DNA from 3 places in the Bradyrhizobium sp. USDA 3240 genome. Region 2 is predicted to be linked to each of the others. Evidence: predicted binding sites of a transcription regulator. Region 2 holds the regulator's gene; each other region holds the start of a gene.

Region 1 (5,532 bases), 3.4 Mb from region 2:
TTCTGGATCGCGGTACGGACGACCTTGGTCGGGTCGATGATGCCCTTCTTGACGAGGTCGGCATAGTCGCCGGTCTGGGAGTCGAAGCCGTAATTGTAGGCCTTGTTCTCCAGGATCTTGCCGACGATGACCGAACCGTCTTCACCGGCGTTGATCGCGATCTGGCGAGCGGGGGAGGAGAGCGCCTTGCGCACGATCTCGACGCCGGTCTTCTGGTCGTCGTTCTTGGTGCGCAGGCCCTTGAGCTGCTCGGAAGCACGGAGCAGGGCGACGCCGCCGCCCGGGACGATGCCTTCCTCGACAGCCGCACGGGTCGCATGCATCGCGTCATCAACGCGATCCTTGCGCTCCTTCACCTCGACCTCGGTCGCGCCGCCGACGCGGATCACCGCGACGCCACCTGCGAGCTTGGCGAGACGCTCCTGCAGCTTCTCACGGTCGTAGTCCGAGGTGGTCTCCTCGATCTGCGCCTTGATCTGGGCAACGCGGGCGTCGATGTCGGCCTTCTTGCCGGCGCCGTTGACGATCGTGGTGTTTTCCTTGTCGATCATCACCTTCTTGGCGCGACCGAGCATCTGCAGCGTGACGTTCTCGAGCTTGATGCCGAGGTCTTCCGAGATGGCCTGGCCGCCGGTCAGGATCGCGATGTCCTGCAGCATGGCCTTGCGGCGATCGCCGAAGCCCGGAGCCTTGACGGCCGCGACCTTCAGGCCGCCACGCAGGCGGTTGACGACGAGGGTGGCGAGGGCTTCGCCTTCGACGTCTTCAGCGACGATGACCAGCGGCTTGCCGGTCTGCACCACGGCCTCGAGCAGCGGCAGCAGCTCGTTCAGCGAGGAGAGCTTCTTCTCGTTGATGAGGATGTAGGCGTCGTCCATCTCAACGCGCATCTTGTCGGCGTTGGTGACGAAGTAGGGCGAGATGTAGCCGCGATCGAACTGCATGCCCTCGACGACGTCGAGCTCGGTCTCGAGCGACTTGGCTTCCTCGACCGTGATCACGCCCTCGTTGCCGACCTTCTTCATGGCGTCGGCGAGGAACTTGCCGATCTCGGCATCGCCGTTGGCCGAAATGGTGCCGACCTGGGCGATCTCCTCGTTCGAGGTGACCTTCTTCGAGTTCTTCTGGAGGTCCGCAACGACGGCTTCGACCGCGAGGTCGATACCGCGCTTCAGGTCCATCGGGTTCATGCCGGCGGCAACCGACTTGGCGCCTTCACGCACGATCGCCTGGGCGAGCACGGTGGCGGTGGTGGTGCCGTCGCCGGCCGCGTCAGCGGACTTGGAGGCGACTTCGCGCACCATCTGCGCGCCCATGTTCTCGAACTTGTCCTCGAGCTCGATCTCCTTGGCGACGGTGACGCCGTCCTTGGTGATGCGGGGAGCGCCGAACGACTTCTCGAGCACGACGTTGCGGCCCTTCGGGCCGAGAGTGACCTTCACCGCATTGGCGAGGATGTCGACGCCGCGCAGCATCTTGTCGCGCGCATCGACGGAGAATTTGACTTCTTTAGCTGCCATCTGAATTTTTCCTTGGAAGGTTGTCCTAGAGGAATCTTGGGGAGGGAGGAGGCGCTTAGGCCGCCTTCTTCTTGGAAGCGGGGACGTCGAGCACGCCCATGATGTCGCTTTCCTTCATGATCAGCAGGTCTTCACCGTCGATCTTGACCTCGGTGCCGGACCACTTGCCGAACAGGACGCGGTCGCCGACCTTGAGGTCGATGGGGATCAGCTTGCCAGCTTCGTCGCGGCCGCCCGGGCCGACGGCGGTCACTTCGCCCTGCGAGGGCTTTTCCTTGGCACTGTCCGGAATGATGATGCCGCCAGCAGACTTCTCTTCGGCGTCGATACGCTTGACCACGACGCGGTCGTGAAGCGGACGGAATTTCATGCAGTCCTCCTAAACGTTTGCGGATTCTGTAGATTTTTGGAGTTTTAGCAGTCCAGCCCAGCGAGTGCCAGACCGACTGGGCAGGAGATAGGCCAAGCCTTGGCGGCGGGCAAGTGGCTGTAGCAGAAAAATTGGCACTCGCGAATGACGGCTGCCAGCTTCATTTCGGCATCCTTAATGCCGCCAGCGGAGGCCGCCAGGGCTATTAGCAGATGCGGTAAGCTGCTGCTAACGCAAGAAATTTCAACAACCTATTAAACATTTAGGCTTGAGATGGGGCAGTCGCGTGCGTCACATTTGTATCATGTGAGCGCATCCATTGCCGGTGGTCCGGCGGGGGTCGGCCGCCATGTGAATGCGCTCCGTCACAGGAGGTTGGCATGGTCTCGCGAGTTGGTGGGGTTGTTTCCGACGATTTCCGGAAGCAGTTGCTGGGGTATGGGCTAACGACGGCGCAAATCCTCTATCGGATGCCGGACCATCCCTCGTTGCTGCAAACCTATGTCTGGCAGAACTACGACCTGTTTCCGAAATTTCCGGCGCTGCGGGATTTCCTCGCCTTCTGGGAGGAGAAGCTCGAAGGCCCGTTGTTCTCGGTGACGGTGGCGCATTCCAAACTGGTCAAGCCGGCCGAACTGCGCGCCGTCGACGGCGTGTTCCGGCTGCATTGATCCGCAAAGCGGGCAAGGCAAGGGGGCAAGGCGCAGCATGCGCCTTTGCCCACCTCGTGCGGCGCGACTTGTGTTAGCCTTCATCAGTCACAAAAAGACGGAGGCGAACAATGGCCAAGAAGACGGCATCGAGATCCGCAGCCAAGACCGCGGTGAAGAAGAAATGGTCGGGGCTTGGCGCCGGCGCCAAGAAATCATCCGCGAAATCGTCCGCGCGCAAGACCATCAAGTCCAAGGGCCGCGTCACCGCGGCCAAGAAGAGCGCGCCGAAAGCGACAAGCAAGGCGCGGCCCAAGCAGCGCGTCGCCGTCAGCCATCACCGCGAAGAGGATTTCAAGGCCGACGGGCTGCGCACCTACGCCAAGTATCGCGACCTCGGCATATCAGCAGCATCCCATGGCCTCGCGCAGGCGCATGTCATCCGGCTGCAGGGACCGTGCAATCCGGACGAAGTGTCGAAGCTGCACTTCCACGACGTCGAATTCCAGATGGTCTACGTGCTCAAGGGCTGGGTGAAGACCTACATGGAAGGCGAAGGCGAGACGCTGATGAAAGAGGGCAGCGCCTGGACCCAGCCGCCACGCATCCGGCACATGATCCTGGACTACTCCGACGACGTCGAACTGCTGGAGGTGATCCTGCCGGCCGAGTTCAAGACGGTGGAGCTGAAGGCGTAGGCGCCGCCACCCTCCGCCGTCATTCCGGGGCGATGCGAAGCATCGAGCCCGGAATCCATTTCTCCACTTGGCTTGCGGCTTGATGGATTCCGGGCTCGGCGCTGCGCGCCGCCCCGGAATGACAAAGAAAAAGTCACGTCATCATCCCCACGATTGCCCCCATCAGGCACGTCGTCAGCGTGCCCGAGACGACCGATTTCAGCCCGAGCGCATTGATCTCGTCGCGCCGCCCGGGCGCCATGATGCCGAGGCCGCCGATCATGATGCCGAGGCTCGCGAAGTTGGCAAAACCGCACATCGCGTACAGCATGATCAGCCGCGAGCGTGGATCGAGCGCGTCGGGGCCGAGCTTCGACAGGTCGACATAAGCGATCAGCTCGTTCAGCACGGTCTTGGTGCCCATCAGGCTTCCCGCCGTGATCGCCTGCGGCCACGGCAGGCCCATCAGCCAGCACACCGGCGCCATGACGTAGCCGAGCAGCCGTTGCAGCGAGATCTTCGCGCCGCCGACTTCGGGCAGCAGCCCGATGATCGCGTTCGCGAGATACACCAGCGCCACCAGCACTAGCAGCATCGCGATGATGTTCATCAGCAGCTCGAGCCCGGCGGCGGTGCCCTTCACGATCGCGTCCATCGTCGAGGACACCTGAACATCGGGATCGTCGAGCGACCCGCCGGTGCGCTTGGCGGAGGTTTCCGGCACCATGATCAGGCTGACCAGAATGGCGGCCGGCGCGCCGAGCACCGAGGCGATGACGAAATGCGCGGCCGAATCGGGGATCAGCGGCGCCAGCAGTGTTGCGTATAGCACCAGCACGGTGCCGGCGATCCCGGCCATGCCGCCGGTCATCACCAGAAACAATTCGCTGCGGGTCAGCTGCGCCAGATAGGGGCGGATGAAGAGCGGCGCTTCGACCATGCCGAGGAAGATATTGGCCGCGGTGGAGAGCCCGACCGCGCCGCCGACGCCGAGCGTGCGCTCGAGAATCCAGGCCATGCCGCGCACCACCGGCGGCAGCACGCGCCAATAGAACAGCAGCGTCGTCAGCACGCTCATGACCAGCACGATCGGCAGCGCCTGGAAGGCGAGGATGAAATCCGAGCCGGGCGCCTTGGGATCGAATGGTGCCGGGCCGCCGCCGACATAACCGAACACGAAGGCGGTGCCGGCGCGCGTTGCGGCGGCGATAGTGCCGACGGCATCGTTGATCGCGCCGAAGGCCTGCGTCACCAGCGGCACCTTGATCAGCACCAGCGCGGTGACGACGGTGACGACAAGCCCGATCGCGGCCTGCCGCAGCGACACCTTCAAGCGATTCTCGCTCAACGCCCAGGCGATCACCAGCAACGCCACCACGCCGAACGCCGATTGCAACTGCAGCATCACGCCCCCAAGAACCCTCGGGCGATTATGGGCAGGGGCCTCGCGCAGCGCAATGCTGTTGCGCGTTGATCCCGAATCCATTGACAAGTTGCAGGAGCTCAGCCACGCAATCATGCATGTCCTCCGTCACGCCGGCCGGCGCCCGCGATCTGCTGGGCCACCGACCTTTCCTGTTCTTCTTGTCGTCGCGCAGCCTGTCGCGCTTCTCCAGCCAGATCGGCGCGGTGGCGATCGGCTGGCAGATCTATGATCTGACCGGCAGCGCGTTCGACCTCGGCATGGTCGGCCTGGTGCAGTTTCTACCGACGGCGCTATTGGTGTTCGTCGCCGGTCACGCCGCCGACCGCTTCGAACGCAAGCGCGTGGTGCAGGCCTGCCAGGTCGCAGAGGCGCTGACCGCATTGTTTCTCGCCGGAAGCACATTCGCCGGCACCATCTCCGAGATCCAGATCTTCGCTGCGACCTTCGTGCTCGGCATAGCCGGCGCGTTCGAGAGCCCGGCGACCGCCGCGCTGTTGCCGCTGATCGCGCCGCAAGGCTCGCTGCAGCGGGCGACCGCGATCTCGAGCGGCGCGGCGCAGGTCGCGACCATCACCGGACCTGCGCTGGGCGGCTTCGCTTACGCGCTGATGCCGAGCGCGCCCTACGGCATCATGATGGTGTTCTGGCTGTTCGGCGCGGTGCTGACCGGCGGCATCGGTCGGCTGCAGCGGGCGACGGCGAAGAACGGCGAGGTGTCGGACGACCTGTATGCCGGCGTCACCTTCGTTCGCAGCAACCCGGCGATCCTCGGCACCATCTCGCTCGACTTGTTCGCGGTGCTGTTCGGCGGCGTCACCGCGCTGCTGCCGATCTACGCGCGCGACATCCTGCAGACCGGCCCGCTCGGGCTCGGCATCCTGCGTGCCGC
Region 2 (5,532 bases):
GTTTTCGAGCGAAGTGGATACCGGTTCGCGTGAAGAAAACGCGTCAAAATAAGAATCCAGAGCCCCGTTCCGATTCAATCGGAACGGGATAGGCTCTAGGCGGCGAGATCCGCAACGACCGCGTCGAGCACCGGGAATCCCGACTTGGTCACGCGCAGCCGTCCGTCGGCATCGACGGCGATGGCGCCTTCCTCGCGCAGCATCGCGATCCGGTGCGGATCAAGCTTGCGGCCGGAGAGCTTCGCATAGCGCGTGGGATCGATGCCTTCGGCGAGCCGCAGCCCCATCAGGAGGAATTCGTCGGCGCGCTCTTCGCTGTTGAGGCTGTCGTCGGTGACGACGCCGTGGCCGCGTTCCTCGACGTTCAACAGCCAGGCCTCGGGGCGCCGCTCGGTCGCGGTCGCGTGCCTGACGCCGTCGATGTCGAGCCTTCCATGCGCGCCGGGACCGATGCCGGCATATTCCTCACCGCGCCAATAGACGAGGTTGTGCTTGCACTCCGCGCCGGCGCGGGCGTGGTTGGAGATCTCGTAGGCGGGCAATCCCTCGCGGGCGCAGACCTCCTGCGTCACGTCGTAGAGCGCGCGCGCGGTCGCTTCATCCGGGGTCTGCAATTTGCCGGCGGCATGCAGCCCGAAGAACGGCGTGCCTTCCTCGATCGTGAGCTGATAGAGCGACAGGTGCTCGGCCGCTTCCGAGATCGCCTGCTTCAATTCGTCCGCCCACATCTGCGGCGTCTGGTCGGGACGCGCGTAGATCAGATCGAACGAGTAACGGTCGAATGCGCTTCGCGCGATCGCAACCGCGTCGAGCGCCTCGCGCGCGGTGTGCAGGCGGCCCAATGCCTTCAGCGACGCATCGTCCAGTGCCTGCACGCCGAGCGAGACCCGGTTGACGCCGGCTGCGCGATAGCCGCGAAAGCGTGTCGCCTCGACGCTGGTCGGATTGGCCTCGAGCGTGACCTCGACGTCGCGCGAGACCCGCCAGTGCTTGCCGATCGCATCGAGCACGGCGCCGACGGTCTGCGGCTGCATCAGCGACGGCGTGCCGCCGCCGAGGAAGATCGAGGACACTTCGCGTCCCGGCACCCGCGCGGCCGTGGTCTCGATCTCGCGGGCGAACGCGCGCACGAAGCGCGCCTCGTCGACCGGCGCATGCCGGACGTGGCTGTTGAAATCGCAATACGGGCATTTCGACAGGCAGAACGGCCAGTGCACGTAGACGCCGAAGGCTTCTCGTTCAGCGTGGCTCAAGGCAAATCTCCGCGAGCTTCACGAAGGCGCGGGCGCGATGCGACAGGCCGAGTCCGAGCGGCGGCAGGCCGTGCTTCTCGATGCTGCTCATCTCGCCAAAGGTCCGCGTGTAACCGTCGGGCAGGAACGCCGGATCATAGCCGAATCCGGCGGTGCCGCGTGGCGGCCAGACCAGGGTTCCGTCGACCCGGGCCTCGACTTCTTCGAGGTGATCGTCCGGCCACGCCACGCACAGCGCCGAGACGAAGTGCGCACTTCGGCGGTCCGGCGCGATGGCGCCGCGCTCCTGCAGCAGGCGCTCGATCCGCGTCATCGCCGCCATGAAATCCTTGCCCTCGCCGGCCCAGCGCGCCGAGTAGATCCCGGGCGCGCCGTCGAGCGCGTCGACCACGAGGCCGGAATCGTCGGCGAAGGCCGGCAATCCCGTCGCCTTCGCCGCAGCGATGGCCTTGATCGCCGCATTGGCACGAAAGCTGTCGCCGGTCTCCTCGGGCTCGGCGAGACCGAGCTCGCCGGCCGACACCGCCTCGACGCCGTGCGGCGCCAGCAGTTCCCGCATCTCGGCAAGCTTGCCGGGATTGTGGGTGGCGATGACGAGCCTTCCGGTGATTCGGCGATGCATGGCCAATCTGACTACGCCACCGCGATCTTTTGCAAGTCGACCAGACGCGCGACACCTTTGCGCGCCAGGGCCATCAGCGCCAGGAACTCGTCCTGCGAGAACGGCGTCTTCTCGGCGGTGCCCTGCACCTCGATGATGCGGCCGTCGCCGGTCATCACGAAATTGGCGTCGGTGTCGGCCTCGGAATCCTCGGCATAATCGAGATCGAGCACCGGGGTGCCCTGGTAGATGCCGCAGGAGATCGCCGCCACGTTGTCGCGCAACACGTTGGTCTTCAGCATGTTGCGGGTCTTCATCCAGTTGATGCAGTCGGCCAGCGCCACCCAGGCACCGGTGATCGAGGCGGTGCGGGTGCCGCCATCGGCCTGGATGACGTCGCAATCGACCGTGATCTGGCGCTCGCCGAGCGCCTCGAGGTCGACGGCCGCGCGCAGCGAGCGGCCGATCAGCCGCTGGATCTCGACCGTGCGGCCGCCCTGCTTGCCGGCGGAGGCCTCGCGGCGGGTGCGTTCCAGGGTGGCGCGCGGTAGCATGCCGTATTCGGCGGTGACCCAGCCGCGGCCCTGGCCCTTCAGCCACGGCGGCAACCGCTCTTCCAGCGTGGCGGTCACCAGCACATGGGTGTCACCGAACTTCACCATGCAGGAACCCTCGGCATATTTGACGACGCCGCGTTCCAGCGACACAGGACGCAGTTCATCGGGCGCACGGCGGCTTGGCCGCATGGAAATCCTCCAGAATTCCGAGAGATAGGGCTGGGCGTGCTTGTAGGAGGGGGAAGCGGCAGCGGCAAGGGTTTTGGCAAGGGTTTTGGCGAGGGTTTTGGCCCCGGAATGGTCCGGGTGCCAGGGGGCCGAATGGATGCTTGTCACCGGCCTCCGGGAGCGACAGATTAGGCAGCAATTGTGAAGGACTGGAGTTTGACTCACCACGATCCGATAGGCCTGATCGCCCCGCATGCCGGGCTCGCCCAGCTCAATGAGCGGTCGCGCGACATTTTTCGTCAAATCGTCGAAAGCTATCTTGCGACCGGCGAACCGGTCGGTTCGCGCAACATCTCGCGCCTGATCGCATTACCGCTGTCGCCGGCCTCGGTCCGCAATGTGATGTCGGATCTCGAGCAGCTCGGCCTGATCTATGCGCCGCACACCTCTGCCGGCCGGCTGCCGACCGAACTCGGCCTGCGTTTCTTCGTCGACGCCCTGATGCAGGTCGGCGACCTCACCGAGGCCGAGCGGCAATCGATCCAGACCCAGCTCGCGGCGGTCGATCGTGCGCAATCGGTCGAGGCGGCGCTTGGCGAAGCGTTGACGCGGCTGTCGGGGCTGACCCGTGCCGCCGCCGTGGTGCTGACGCAGAAGTCGAATGCGCGGCTGAAGCACATCGAATTCGTGCGGCTGGAGCCGGAGAAGGCGCTGGTCGTGCTGGTCGGTGAAGACGGCCAGGTTGAAAACCGGGTGTTGGCGCTGCCGCCGGGCGTGCCGTCCTCGGCCCTGACGGAGGCGACCAATTTCCTCAATGCGCGGATCCGTGGCCGGACGCTGGCCGAAGCGCGGCTCGAGCTCGAGACGGCATTGACGCAGAACCGCGCCGAGCTCGATCAGCTGACACAGAAGGTCGTCGCGGCCGGCATCGCGAGCTGGTCCGGCGGCGCAAACGAGGACCGCCAGCTGATCGTGCGCGGTCACGCCAATCTGCTCGAGGATCTGCATGCGCTGGACGATCTCGAGCGCATCAAGTCGCTGTTCGACGATCTCGAGACCAAGCGCGGCGTGATCGATCTGCTCGGCCGTGCCGAGCGCGGCGAGGGCGTGCGGATATTCATCGGCTCGGAGAACAAGCTGTTCTCGCTGTCGGGTTCCTCCACCATCATCGCGCCCTATGGCGACGCCCAGGGCCGGATCGTCGGCGTGCTCGGCGTGATCGGACCGACGCGGCTGAACTATGCGCGGGTGATCCCGACCGTCGATTATGCCGCGCGCATCGTCAGCAAGATGCTGGGCGGCTGACCGGAGAGGATTTCGCTTTCATTTGACGGTTTTCGTTGCTCAAGCCGGAGGTCCCTGTTCCCGAAACCGGTATGTTGCGCTTGATTTTCGCCTCCTAAAGCACGATATCCCGGGCAGCAATCCCCAAGATTTGAACCGACGCGAGTTTTCGAGAAGGCAAGCCATGACCGATCCGAACCGGGCCAATGACAACACCGAGAATTCGGCGCCGACGGGTGAGCCCGTGGTCTCGAAGCCCTACATCATGCCTGACGATCCCGAGGTGGGATCGGCCGAGGCGCTGACCAAGGAACTGGCCGAGGCGCGCGACCGCACGCTGCGCACGCTGGCCGAGATGGAGAACCTCCGTCAGCGCACCCGCCGCGAGGTTGCCGACGCCAAGACCTATGGCATCACCGGCTTCGCCCGCGACGTGCTCGATATCGCCGACAACCTCCAGCGCGCGATCGATGCCGTGCCGGCCGAGACCAAGGAATCGGCCGATCCCGGCCTGAAGGCGCTGATCGAAGGTGTCGAGCTGACCGAGCGCTCGCTGCTCAACGCGCTGGAGAAGAACGGCGTCAAGAAGTTCGATCCGATCGGCGAGAAGTTCGATCCGAACTTCCAGCAGGCGATGTTCGAGGTGCCGGACACCTCGGTGCCGTCGGGCACGGTGGTGCAGGTCGTGCAGGCCGGCTACATGATCGGCGAGCGCATCCTGCGTCCGGCGCTGGTCGGCGTCTCCAAGGGCGGCGCCAAGGCCGCCCCGAGCGCCGACATCACGGTCTGATCGGTCCGACGCCAGCCCTGAAGCTCTGAGCTTGCCGCTGTCGTTTCACGGCAGCGGCTTCTCATGCGCCTTCGGCCAATAGGTGCCGAAGCTCCAGAGATTTCCTTCCGGATCACGGCAGGCGAAATCGCGGCTGCCATAATCCGTGTCACGCAGTTCCATTTCGATCTTTGCACCTGCCGCCCTGGCTTTCGCATGCAGGGCGTCGGGATCGTCGACGGCGATGTAGATTGAATCGGTGCGGCGACCGGTGACATCGCCGACCAGCTTGGCGTAGGCATCGTCGCGGCTCTGGCCCAGCATCAGTATCGAGGAACCGTAGGCGAGCTCGGCGTGGTGGATCACGCCGCCGTCGCGGTAGGCCACGTGCTCGGTGAATCCGATCACGGTCTTGAGCCAGACGATCATCGCCTCGGCGTCCTTGCAGCGCAGGGTCGGATAGATGCGGGGCGGTTCGATGTCGTGCGTCATGGTGGCTCATCTCCTGGGCTGATGGCGCCACTCTGCACGAGGCAATCCGGCTTCGGCTTGAAGGTTTGTTACCAGTCGGCCAGCAACTCGCCGGAATGGGACAGCCGGCTGTCGGTCAGCGTCAGGCGGCGTGCCCAGGCGGTCGGTGGTTCCCCGGCAAACTCGACGAACTCGCGGGCGAGATGGGCTTGATCGGCGTAGCCGCTCTCCGCAGCGATCGCGGCCCAGCCGTCGGCTGTGCCAGCCTGCGCAAGACGGCAAGCCCGATGAAAGCGCATCATGCGCGCCACCGGCTTGGGCGCGAGGCCAAGCTCGGATCGAAACCGGCCGGCGAGGTGTTTACGGCTCCAACCGATCTCCGAAGCGATCGCCGTGATCCGGGCGGTGCCGCCCGATCGCGCCAACATT
Region 3 (5,532 bases), 1.6 Mb from region 2:
CCAGCCATGCCGCAGATGCGTCCCCTCGACCCCGCATTCCCGATCGACCGCCAGCTCGCGGTCGAGGCTACCAACATCGTGCTCGTCAACATCTTCACGCTCGATGCGGCCGACGAGGACACCTTTCTGAAAGCCTGGCAGGCCGACGCCGCCATCATGAAGCGGCAGCCCGGCTTCATCTCGACCCAGCTGCACCGCGCGCTCGGCGACAGCCCGGCCTATCTGAACTACGCGGTGTGGGAGTCGACCGCGGCCTTCCGGGCCGCTTTTGCGAACCCCGAGTTCAGGGCCAAGCTCGCGGCCTATCCGACCTCGGCGGTGGCGTCGCCGCATCTGTTCCAGAAGGTGGCGGTGGCTGACATCTGCGTCGCTTGAAGCGCGATAGGCACCGTGCACAGCTCTATCCACGTCATTGCGAGCGAAGCGAAGCAATCCATGGTTCCGCAAGCGGAGAAGTGGATTGCTTCGTCGCTATCGCTCCTCGCAATGACGGTGGTGCCAAGCGTCACGGCCCCCGTCGCGGGCGAAAGCGAACATTGGACGCCGCTTCAAAGATCACTCAACTGTGCACCAGCATGCCGACACCGAGCGTGGCGGTAGCAGCCAGAAACGAAATGTCCAGAAATCGCAGCGGCGCTTTTGGACGAGGGCCGGTCGAACCGGAAATCACGTAATAGAGGCCATAGCCCGCGCCGAGCACGACAAACGTCAACGTCTGCTTGAACCAGAACGTCAGGACGACCGCAAGATCATCGATGTTGTCCAGGGCATAGGCGCCCAGCGCGAGCACCGCGCCGATCGCGTAGAACAGCACGAGTGTTGACGTCAGGGATTTCGCGTCGCGGGACATGCGATGATCCTTACAGTTCCATCGTCATCAAATCGCAAAAAAGAAGGCCGCCCGGAGGCGGCCTTCGATCTCGATGCGAATGGGATGGAGGCTCAGAAGCCGCCCATGCCGCCCATTCCACCCATGCCGCCGCCGCCCGGCATTGCCGGCGCTGCGTCCTTGGGCAGTTCGGCGACCATGGCTTCGGTGGTCACCAGCAGGCCGGCCACCGAGGAGGCGTCCTGCAGCGCAGTGCGCACCACCTTGGCGGGATCGATGATGCCCTTGTCGACCATGTCGACATACTCCTCGGTCTGGGCGTCGAAGCCGAAGGTCTCCGACTTGTTCTCGAGGATCTTGCCGACCACGATCGAGCCCTCGACACCGGCGTTCTCCGAGATCTGGCGAACCGGAGCTTCGAGCGCCTTGAGCACGATGTTGATGCCGGCCTGGACGTCGGCATTGGGGTTGGTGAGACGGCCGACCGCCTTCTTGGCGCGCAGCAGCGCGACGCCGCCGCCCGGCACGATGCCTTCCTGCACCGCGGCGCGGGTCGCGTTAAGCGCGTCCTCGACACGGTCCTTCTTCTCCTTGACTTCGACCTCGGTCGCACCGCCGACCTTGATGACGGCAACGCCGCCGGCAAGCTTGGCAAGGCGCTCCTGCAGCTTCTCACGGTCGTAGTCCGAGGTGGTCTCCTCGATCTGCGCCTTGATCTGGCCAACGCGGGCGTCGATGTCCTTCTTCTTGCCGGCGCCCTTGACGATCGTGGTGTTCTCCTTGTCGATCACGATCTTGCCGGCGCGGCCGAGCATGTTCACCGTGACGTTCTCGAGCTTCATGCCGAGGTCGTCGGAGATCAGCTGACCGCCGGTCAGGATCGCGATGTCCTCCAGCATCGCCTTGCGGCGATCGCCGAAGCCCGGCGCCTTGACGGCGGCGACCTTCAGTCCGCCGCGCAGGCGGTTGACCACCAGCGTTGCCAGCGCCTCGCCCTCGACGTCCTCGGCGAGGATCAGGAGCGGACGGCCCGACTGCACCACGGCTTCCAGCACCGGCAGCATGGACTGCAGGCCGGTCAGCTTCTTCTCGTGCAGCAGGATGTAGGCATCCTCGAGCTCGGCGGTCATCTTCTCGGCGTTGGTGATGAAGTAGGGGCTGAGATAGCCGCGGTCGAACTTCATGCCCTCGACGATGTCGACCTCGGTCTCGAGCGACTTGTTCTCCTCGACGGTGATGACGCCCTCGTTGCCGACCTTCTGCATCGCCTGCGCGATCATCTTGCCGATCGCGGCATCGCCATTGGCCGAGATGGTGCCGACCTGGGCGACTTCGGCGGAGGAGGCGACCGGCTTGGCGCGCTTCTCGATGTCCTTGATCACGGCGGCGACCGCGGTGTCGATGCCGCGCTTGAGGTCCATCGGGTTCATGCCGGCGGCGACCGACTTGGCGCCCTCGCGGACGATGGCCTGCGCCAGCACGGTCGCGGTGGTGGTGCCGTCACCGGCGGTGTCGTTGGTCTTGGAAGCGACCTCGCGGAGCATCTGCGCGCCCATGTTCTCGAACTTGTCGTCGAGCTCGATCTCCTTGGCGACGGTGACGCCGTCCTTGGTGATGCGGGGAGCGCCGAAGCTCTTCTCGATGACGACGTTGCGGCCCTTCGGGCCGAGCGTCACCTTCACGGCATTGGCGAGCACGTCGACACCGCGCAGCATGCGGTCGCGGGCGTCTCCGGCGAATTTTACGTCCTTGGCAGCCATTGATTTGAACTCCTGGAATGTCTGTGAATTGCTTGCCGCTTCCGCGCCCGTCATCGCCGGGCTTGACCCGGCGATCCATCTTTCGAAGAGCGATGGATGCCCGGGTCGAGCCCGGGCATGACAGCGGAGAGACTGGGCGCTCTCGAATTGGTCGTGGCGCTTACGCCAGCACGCCCATGATGTCGGACTCCTTCATGATCAGGAGCTCCTGGTTGTCGAGCTTGACCTCGGTGCCCGACCACTTGCCGAACAGCACGCGGTCGCCGACCTTGAGGTCGATCGGGATCAGCTTGCCGGCCTCGTCGCGGCCACCCGGGCCGACGGCGACGATCTCGCCCTGGGACGGCTTCTCCTTGGCCGAGTCCGGAATGATGATGCCGCCCTTGGACTTCTCCTCGGCATCGATACGCTTGACCACGACGCGGTCATGCAGTGGGCGGAAGGTGGATTTAGCCATGACGTTCCCTCTTGGAGGCTCGGTTTCAGGTCCGGTTCATCGAGACCGGCGTTGAATGCCGGCCCGGTCGGCGCCAGGCAGGACGCCCGGCGGATTTAGCAATCGTTGTGCGAGAGTGCTAATTGTGCGCCGGGAAATATGGCTTGGCGCAGTTTCTGTCAAGCAATCGGGTTAAGGCCTTGGTGAGGCCAATATAGGATGGTGGACCGGAAACCAAATCGTAGCGATGACGTAATTTTGTCAGACGTCATTGCTCCGCCTTAAGTTTTACGCTTGGCTGCATGACGGGTGCGGCCGGGAGATAGTTCGGGGGATGCATATGATCAGGTCACTCAACGCGCGATTGGTCGCACGGTTCGTGGCTGTCTCGGCGCTGACGACGCTTTTGGGGGCGTGCGGCAGCATGAGCCTGCCGTCGCTGTCGTCGAACCCCGAGCCGGGGCCTGTCGAACCGGGCGTGGCTCCGGAGATGCCGGCGTCGATCCGCCCCGACGAGATCGTCGGCCGCTGGGGCCTCGCCTCGTTCCAGAATCCAGCCGACCGCGCCCGCACCGAGGCCGCCGCACGCGGCCAGTGCAAGCAGCCTTATGTGATCGGCGCCGGCCAGAGCGGCGGCGTCATCATGCATCTGGCCGACCAGGCCACCCCGCAGGAACTGCGGCTGAAGGGTTCCCCGAGCGGCAAGAACTATATCGGCCCACCCGGACCTGTGCCCGGCGAGCAGGACCGCGAGATCATCTCGTTCGACGGCCGGGTCTTGATCACCCGCTTCGTCGACAAGGACGCCGCCGTCCGCTACGGCAACATGGTCTACGTCCGCTGCGCCCCGAGGGCGTGACGCGGCTGGCACGTCATTCGGGGTCGATGCGAAGCATCGAACCTCAGGTGCGCAATTGCGCACCGGGGAATCTCGACGTCATGGCCTCGCCGTAGGTCAAAACAAAAACCGCCGGCCCCGAGGGCCGGCGATTTCGTCTGTCCATGAACGAACCTCTGGGGGCACGAACCTTGCCGTGTCGCCCTGGGTTGTGACTTGCAAAGACCTGCTTTATCGCCGGACCCCAACCCGATTGACGCCACCATTCAGGTTGCCGCCCGCGTGATGACGAACCGTAGCCCGCGCCACCGGACGAGGCCTTAGCACGACGCCTGCCCTCGCCACGCAACCGTTCGGATAGCCGACATACTGGCAGTAGACGACCGCCTTGGCCGGTGCCGGATTGAGCGCGACACCTGCTGCCCCCAACAGGAGGCTCGCCACGATCCCCGTAACCGTAACCGACCTGGTCGAAAAAAAGTTCGTCCGATGCATGGTGATCCTCTCCATCGCAAGCGAACCGACGATGATTGCGGCGGTTCAGGCGCGGCTGAAGATTTGGCTGGCAAAGGATAGGCGATGTTGACGTAGATCAACGCTGGGCGCGGCCCGCCACGATGTGCATCGATCTCTTCACATGAAAGAGGGCGGCTCACTGAGCCGCCCTCTTGTCGTGTATCGTTGCGCGGATCTCACTGACAGATGTAACTGTGGCCGTCGGCCATCTTCGTCATCGTGCCAGGTTCGCAGGTGATTCCATTGGCTGCCTTGTAGTCTGCCCATCCGGCATAACCGTAATACGGGCTGCCACCATAGTAGGCTCGTGCTGGATAGTAGGGCTGGCCAAAGTGGGGATCAGTCTGGGCGGCGTATGCATCGGTCCAGTTATTTGTGCCCCAGCCAGCATAGACCGGCGCAGTGGCGGCTGCCGTGGCAACCGCGGCCGTGGCGGCGATCCCCGCGCCGACTCCGTACCCGTACGCAGCGCGCCGGGTGTGGCGACGTGCAACGCCCGCGACGCTCACGGGCGTCAGCGGTCGGCCCACGCGCGCCCGGGCGCTTTCGACTGACGCCGAAATGCCGCCCTGCTCAGACCAGGTGATGGAGAACAGTGTCGCACAAGCGAAAGTCGAGAGCACAATTGCAGTATTTCTGACAATTCTTCGCGTCATGTTCGATCTCCAGTGTTGAGTAGTCCAGTGGCTCCCCCCAATCAGGTGATTCCTCAACAAGCCGCAGGTATCAGCGCCCAGGAAACCCGCCGTGCATCGTCACGGTTTCAATGACGGCCGCGCCGAGGCGAAGCCTGTTCGTCCTCGGATGCGCGCAACGAGCGGCCCGCAAAGCTGTACTGTGTGTTGTGTGAAAGTGCGAAGCCCCGCTCGGGGCGACCGGATTCACTCCGGAAGTCCGATGCAACCGGCACCCAATGTTGGTTCCCGGCACACGCATGACAATTTCCTCACACGCAGTATGCGCCTGCGACAGCAGACCTGCCAGTAAATTTGCAGGTGTCACAATTGGCACAAACTGCATGCGGTCGAGACAGAGGTTCTGACCGATGTGTCACCTGACGTGCATGCAAGGAAAGCTGCGCACAGAATTACTCACTCCTTGCAACGCGGCGACGCGATGATCTGGCAACTTTGTCTGGTGATCCCTCTCGGGC

The links. Region 2 encodes HrcA, which represses chaperone genes, less so after heat shock. Its sites were predicted from a motif close to GTTAGCACTCNCNNNNNGNGAGTGCTAAC; they were not measured.
Region 1: a site for HrcA is predicted at 1,934-1,962, ahead of ACVIGA_RS05265 (co-chaperone GroES). Genes of this name have one in related genera too.
Region 3: a site for HrcA is predicted at 3,141-3,169, ahead of ACVIGA_RS13750 (co-chaperone GroES). Genes of this name have one in related genera too.

Annotation. Positions count from the first base shown of each region.
Region 1 is NZ_JBSSGD010000002.1:967,386-972,917, reverse strand. Features, by position in the region: gene groL (chaperonin GroEL) at 1-1,520, opposite strand, end outside; gene ACVIGA_RS05265 (co-chaperone GroES) at 1,576-1,890, opposite strand; gene ACVIGA_RS05260 (usg protein) at 2,271-2,561, shown strand; gene ACVIGA_RS05255 (cupin domain-containing protein) at 2,672-3,238, shown strand; gene ACVIGA_RS05250 (NupC/NupG family nucleoside CNT transporter) at 3,372-4,622, opposite strand; gene ACVIGA_RS05245 (MFS transporter) at 4,739-5,532, shown strand, end outside.
Region 2 is NZ_JBSSGD010000002.1:4,381,227-4,386,758, reverse strand. Features, by position in the region: gene hemW (radical SAM family heme chaperone HemW) at 96-1,253, opposite strand; gene rdgB (RdgB/HAM1 family non-canonical purine NTP pyrophosphatase) at 1,240-1,875, opposite strand; gene rph (ribonuclease PH) at 1,887-2,600, opposite strand; gene hrcA (heat-inducible transcriptional repressor HrcA) at 2,796-3,884, shown strand; gene grpE (nucleotide exchange factor GrpE) at 4,048-4,653, shown strand; gene ACVIGA_RS21370 (VOC family protein) at 4,699-5,124, opposite strand; gene ACVIGA_RS21365 (helix-turn-helix domain-containing protein) at 5,193-5,532, opposite strand, start outside.
Region 3 is NZ_JBSSGD010000002.1:2,747,561-2,753,092, reverse strand. Features, by position in the region: gene ACVIGA_RS13765 (antibiotic biosynthesis monooxygenase family protein) at 7-375, shown strand; gene ACVIGA_RS13760 (hypothetical protein) at 560-850, opposite strand; gene groL (chaperonin GroEL) at 943-2,589, opposite strand; gene ACVIGA_RS13750 (co-chaperone GroES) at 2,750-3,046, opposite strand; gene ACVIGA_RS13745 (hypothetical protein) at 3,366-3,884, shown strand; gene ACVIGA_RS13740 (hypothetical protein) at 4,095-4,373, opposite strand; gene ACVIGA_RS13735 (hypothetical protein) at 4,556-5,035, opposite strand.